Linked DNA regions of Sagittula sp. P11. The protein of the gene in region 1 interacts with the protein of each later gene in a pairwise test. Links are inferred from orthologs where the notes say so. Each region holds a gene or a part of one and is shown in the gene's direction. Other genes may lie near its edges.

Region 1 (3,007 bases):
GAGCGCGGCCACCAGCTGCTGCCCCGTCGCCCCGGCGCCGTAGATCAGGACCCGGACGGAATCCGCACCGTGCAGGTAGACCTGACGGATCGCGTATCGCAGGGCGATGCGCCAGCCGACGGACAGCACCAGGACAAGCAGCGTGAAGTGGACATGTGCCCCGACGGGAAGGGCGGGTGCCCCGACGGGAAGGGCGGGCAGCGCGCGCGGCGCAATTGCATAGCCGAGCAGACCCAGGGCGGCGGCATATGCGGCGGTCCGCCCCGGGCCGCGCATCTCGAACGCATCCAGCTTCGTCCGCGTCAGGCCCAGCACCCATCCGAGGATCGCCCCGCTTGTCGTGAGGACCAGCGCCACCGGGGCCGCCTCCGCCATCCCGATCCGCCCATGCGCGGTGAGCAGGACCGACATCCCGAACGCAAGCAGGATGACCAGTGCGTCGAGCGAGATGAACGCCGCCCGTTTCTGGGGGCGGGTCATGCCGGTGACGATCCTGAAGAACATGTCCAGACCTCTCTCCCACTTCGCGGGCCCCGTCCGTACTTCGCGTACGCATCGGGAACATCAGGACGATAAGCATGTCTCGGGTTAAGGCGGGTTTAACCCGCTCGCCTTTCGATTGTCGTGGGCACCGCATTCGACGCGGATATCGCCGAATGTCGCCCGGTTCGGGGGACGCGTTAATATACGGCCTTTCGCCCATGGGCTGCCTGCGGTATGCACCGCGCCAGCAGTCGTGTGGGGCAGGGGTCCCGTGCGACCCTGACCTTTAAGGAGGGCCAAATGGGTTACCGCATCGTCGTCGCGGGCGCCACGGGCAACGTGGGCCGCGAAATGCTGAACATCCTCGCCGAACGGGAATTCCCCGTCGACGAGATCGCCGTGCTGGCTTCGCGCCGGTCACTCGGGACCGAAGTCAGCTTTGGCGACAGGACACTCAAGACCCAGGACCTCGCGACGTTCGACTTCACCGGTTGGGATATCGCACTGTTCGCCGTGGGCTCCGGCCCGACCAAGGAATTCGCGCCGAAGGCCGCCGCGGCGGGCTGCGTGGTGATCGACAACTCGTCGCTCTACCGCTACGATCCGGACGTGCCGCTGATCGTGCCGGAAGTGAACGCCGACGCCGTGATGGGCTATTCCAAGAAGAACATCATCGCGAACCCGAACTGCTCGACCGCGCAGATGGTCGTCGCGCTGAAGCCGCTGCACGACCGCGCGAAGATCAAGCGCGTCGTGGTGTCGACCTACCAGTCGGTGTCAGGCTCGGGCAAGGAAGGCATGGACGAGCTCTGGGATCAGACCAAGGCGGTCTACAACCCGGTGTCCGAGGTGCCGCCGAAGAAATACCCGAAAGAGATCGCCTTCAACGTGATCCCGCACATCGATGTCTTCATGGAAGACGGCTCCACCAAGGAAGAGTGGAAGATGGTCGTGGAGACGAAGAAGATCATCGATCCGAGCATCAAGCTGACCGCGACCTGCGTGCGCGTGCCGGTCTTCGTCGGCCACTCCGAGGCGATCAACATCGAGTTCGAGGAATTCCTCGACGAGGACGAGGCGCGCGACATCCTGCGCGAGGCGCCCGGTATCATGGTGATCGACAAGCGCGAGGACGGCGGCTACGTCACGCCGAAGGAATGTGTGGGTGACTTCGCCACGTTCATCTCCCGCATCCGGCAGGACTCGACCATCGACAACGGTCTGAACCTGTGGTGCGTCTCGGACAACCTGCGGAAGGGCGCGGCGCTGAACGCCGTGCAGATCGCCGAGGTTCTTGGCCAGCGGTGCCTGAAGAAGGGCTGACCGCCTTTCCGAATCGACTGACCCTTTGCGGCGCGCGACCTGCCCTTGGTCGCGCGCCGTTTCTGTATCTTGGGATCGCAAGTGAAGGCCAAGGGTTAACCGTCCGCAAGGCACTGCAACCTTCAGGTGCCTCTGCCACGCAACTCCTGTCCAATTGTATCGAAGTGCTAACCGGACGCCCCGCCAGCTAGCCCAACCGGCGATAGGCGGAGTTCGTCGACAATGGTATACATTGTCTGCACGCGATGAGATGCCTTGCCAGAACGGCAACCGACCGAAGTACGCGGCCCGCCTCTCTCCTCTCTCTCCGGAGGCAGCCCAAGGTCCCTTTCTCGCGACATCGCCGATGCGGGCAAGCGCCCCGCGTGACTAAGGGGCGCCCTGCGCCCGCCCTGTTCGCGCTGCGGCTTGCCAACCGTCTCTCTCATCTCTCTCTCTGACGGCGGGCCGCAGCGACTGCGTCCCACAACCGGACATGAAGAGCGACCGACAACGGTCATCAGCGCATTGTTGCCCGTGGCGCCGCAGTTCTGTGGCCAATTAAGCGACAGTTTCCAACTTGATGCCAATGCGCCACAAGAGGCAGCCGGTTCGCCACAATTTCGACGCATTTGGGTTCCAGCGTTTCCGGACAGGCAAGGAGCACTTTCAATGCAACACCAACCGGACGCGCAGGCCGGGTGGCAGGATGCCCAGAAATTGCCGGGACTTCCCGCTCCTCTCGACTGCGAAACGCGCGCGATGCTGCGCCTTTTTCTATCCCCCATCCTCGAACAATCGGACAGTTGGGCCGAGATCTCCGAAAGACTGGCGGTCAAGGGCTACAGCCTCACGTTCCGCGAGGGGCATCTCGTCGTGCTGAACGACCACGGCGAAGGGCTGTGCACGGGCACCGATCTCGGCATCCCGATGGCGCGCATCGCGGCCCGGATCGGGCGGCCCTGCGTGAAGGCGCACCGCGGCGGTCATTCGGGGGAATTGCGCCGCGCGATGAACTGAGGGCGCGCTGCCGTTCGCAGGCGCCCCCCGAAGTTCAGACCACGGTGAACTGGCCGCTCTTGCGGTCGATGTGCATCAGGCCGCCCTCGCCGATGTCGGTCCAGAGACCGTGCAGCGACAGCGTGCCCTTTTCGACCGCCTCCTTCACGAAGGGGAAGGTCATCAGGTTTCTCAGCGACACGCGCACCGCCTCGTGCTCGAG
Region 2 (3,000 bases), 520 kb from region 1 along the record:
ACGTTGATCCCCTCGTCAAAGAGCCGCCGGTTGCCGTCGAGATACTGCACCAGTTCGTCGACCCAGGCCGCGCCTTCCGGGGAATAGGCGGCCTCTGCCATGAACATCCCGAAGGAGTTGGGCGAAATCCCCAGCCCCGCCATGGTCGCCGCGAAGCGCGCGCGCAGGCGTTCGTCAGGGACGATCACGTTGCCGATGTGGGAACCTGCGATGTTGAAGGTCTTGGTCGTGGCGGTCATCATCACGAGCCGGTCCATGATGCTGTCGTCCGCCAGCGGCATGGGCACGTGGGTATGGCCCGGCATCACGAGGTCATGGTGGATCTCGTCCGAGACGAGGATCAGGTCGTGCCGCCTGGCGAAATCGGCCAGCCCCTGCAGTTCTTCGCGGGTCCACACCCGGCCGCCCGGATTGTGCGGCGAACAGAGGATCACCATCTTCTCGCGCCCGGTCATCTGCGCGTCGTAGGCGTCGAAATCCATCACGTAGCGCCCGTCCTGAATCGTCAGCGGACATTCGACGACCTCGCGGCCGGAGGCTTTGATGACGCGGGCAAAGGCGTGGTAGACCGGCGTGAACAGGACGACGCCGTCGCCCGGCTCAGTGTAGGTCTGCACGCAGAGCGCGGTGCCGTTGACCAGCCCGTGGGTGGTGAAGATGGCGCCCGGCTCGACCGTCCAGCCGTGCCGTTCCTTCATCCACCAACAGATCGCCTCGCGGTATCCGCGGTCGTCGCCGTAATAGCCGTAAAGCCCGTGGTCGGCCATGCGCTGCACGGCGGCCTGCACGCAGTCGGGCGGGCGGAAGTCCATGTCCGCCACCCACATCGCAAGACCTTCGTCCGAGGGCACGCCGTAGATGCTTTCCATCATGTCCCATTTGACCGAATGGGTTCCCTGGCGGTCGATCTCTTCGTCAAAGCGGCTCATGGCGGCGGCATCTCCTGCAGTTTTGCCGCGGACGCTAGCCAACTGATCCGCAGGTGCAACCCCGATGCTTGCGCGAAGGCGCACATTTCCCTAAATCCCGGCGCATGAAGCGCTCCATCCTCATCCATCCCGACCCGCGCCTGAAAAAGGTCTGCGATCCCGTGCCCGACCTGTCGGACGATCTGCGCGTGCTGGCCGACGACATGCTGGAAACCATGTACGACGCGCCGGGCATCGGGCTGGCCGCGCCGCAGATCGGCGTGCTGTCGCGGCTGATCGTGCTCGACTGCTCCAAGTCCGACAACGGGGAGGACGCCCGCCCGCTGGTGATGTTCAACCCGCGCGTCATCGCCTCGTCGGAGGAGCAGAACGTCTACGAGGAAGGCTGCCTGTCCATTCCCGAGCAATACGCCGAGGTGGAGCGCCCCAAGGTCGTGGACGTGGAATGGCTTGACCGCGACGGCGTGCTTCGGACCGAAACCTTCGACGGCCTCTGGGCGACCTGTGTCCAGCACGAGATCGACCACCTCGACGGCAAGCTCTTCATCGACTACCTCAAGCCGCTCCGGCGTCAGATGATCACCCGCAAGATGGTCAAGCTGAAGAAGGAACGCGCGCGGGAGAAGGCGTGAGCCTGCTGCCGATCCTCACCTGGCCGGACACCGGGCTGCGCGCGGCGTCGATGCTGGTGCGCGCGCCCTCTGCCGTGGCGCGGCTGGCGGGCGACATGTTCGAGACGATGTACGCCGCCCCGGGCCGCGGCCTCGCCGCGCCGCAGGTGGGCGTGCGGTCGCGGCTGTTCGTGATGGACGCGACCTGGAAGGACGGGGAGAAGACGCCGATGGTCTGCATCAACCCGGTGGTGGAGCCGCTGGACGGCCCCGAAGAGGCCGGCGAGGAAGCCTGCCTGTCGATGCCCGGCGTGTCGGTCATGGTTACCCGACCAACGCGGATCAGGCTGCGCTACACCGACCTCGACGACAAGACGCATGAGGTCGTGCTGACCGGCGCCGCCGCCCGCATCGCCCAGCACGAAACCGATCACCTCGACGGGGTGATGCACTTTCAGCACCTGCCGCTGGCGGAACGCGGCGCGCTGCTTTCCGAATACGAGGCCCTGCGATGACCGTCCGCCCCTTCGTGCCCTGGCCCGACAAGCGCCTCAGGACGGTCGCCGCGCCGGTGGAGGCCGTCACCGACGAGATCCGCGCCATCTGGACCGACATGATCGACACGATGGAGGCGATGCCGGGCGTGGGCCTTGCCGCGCCGCAGATCGGCGTGATGCTGCGGCTGGCGGTGGTCGACGCCTCCGACACCCGCGGCGAGGCGGTGCGCATGGCCAACCCGGAAATCCTGCACGCCTCGGTGCAACTGCGCGACCACGAGGAAGGCAGCCCCAACCTGCCGGGCGTCTGGGCCAAAGTATCCCGTCCCCGCGCCGTGACGGTCGCCTACCTGGACGAGATGGGCACGCGGGTAGAACGGGATTTCGTCGGCCTCTGGGCCACCTCGGTGCAACACCAGATCGATCACCTGAACGGGCGGATGTACTTCGACCGGCTGTCCAAGGTGAAACGCGACATGCTGATCCGCAAGGCGCGCAAAACGTAGGGCTCGTCTCGCCGGCCCGCCTTTTCTTCGAAAAGACATGAGGCGCGCCGACAGGCGCGCCCTGCAGGGCGCGATGGGGCTCCGCCCCCGCTGCTCCGCAGCTCCCCCGAGGTATTTGCACCAAGATGAAGGGCAGCGCGCGCCATTCGCTTCACCTTGTCGAAATACCTCGGGGGGAGGCCGCAGGCCGGGGGGCGGAGCCCCCTTCCGGCAATCGGCTTGTCACGGCGCGGGCGATGGGCCAAGCAGGGCCGCGTGATGTAGGGCGGGGCTTTGCGCCGCCTCTTGCCCGGAAGGAGATTTCGATGCGGCTGGTCTTCATGGGAACCCCGGAGTTTTCGGTGCCGGTGCTCGATGCGCTGGTCGAGGCCGGGCACGAGGTCGTCTGTGTCTATTGCCAGCCGCCGCGCCCGGCGGGGCGGGGGAAGAAGGACCGGCCCACGCCCGTGCATGCGCG

What was found. Proteins that work in one complex are often made in the same cells at the same time.
Region 2: the proteins of CDO87_RS08965 (region 1) and def interact in binary tests that used the Escherichia coli proteins (3 or more experiments, as listed by UniProt). The link is inferred for Sagittula sp. P11 from one-to-one orthologs.

What each region holds. Positions count from the first base shown.
Region 1 is NZ_CP021913.1:1,829,879-1,832,885, reverse strand. Bases 24-2,794 are described here. They hold CDO87_RS08965 (aspartate-semialdehyde dehydrogenase), read left to right. Parts: upstream 24-783; coding sequence 784-1,806; downstream 1,807-2,794. Other genes in these bases: CDO87_RS08960 (hypothetical protein), read left to right, coding at 2,458-2,794; CDO87_RS08970 (nucleoside-diphosphate sugar epimerase/dehydratase), read right to left, coding at 24-504. Outside these bases: more of CDO87_RS08970, read right to left, coding at 1-23; more of CDO87_RS08960, read left to right, coding at 2,795-2,805; CDO87_RS08955 (carbonic anhydrase), read right to left, coding at 2,840-3,007.
Region 2 is NZ_CP021913.1:1,307,309-1,310,308, reverse strand. The notes cover bases 1-2,797. They hold def (peptide deformylase), read left to right. Parts: upstream 1-1,033; coding sequence 1,034-1,561; downstream 1,562-2,797. Other genes in these bases: def (peptide deformylase), read left to right, coding at 2,052-2,543; def (peptide deformylase), read left to right, coding at 1,558-2,055; CDO87_RS06360 (MalY/PatB family protein), read right to left, coding at 1-929. In the rest of the region: fmt (methionyl-tRNA formyltransferase), read left to right, coding at 2,849-3,000. UniProt on the Escherichia coli protein: Removes the formyl group from the N-terminal Met of newly synthesized proteins. Requires at least a dipeptide for an efficient rate of reaction. N-terminal L-methionine is a prerequisite for activity but the enzyme has broad specificity at other positions.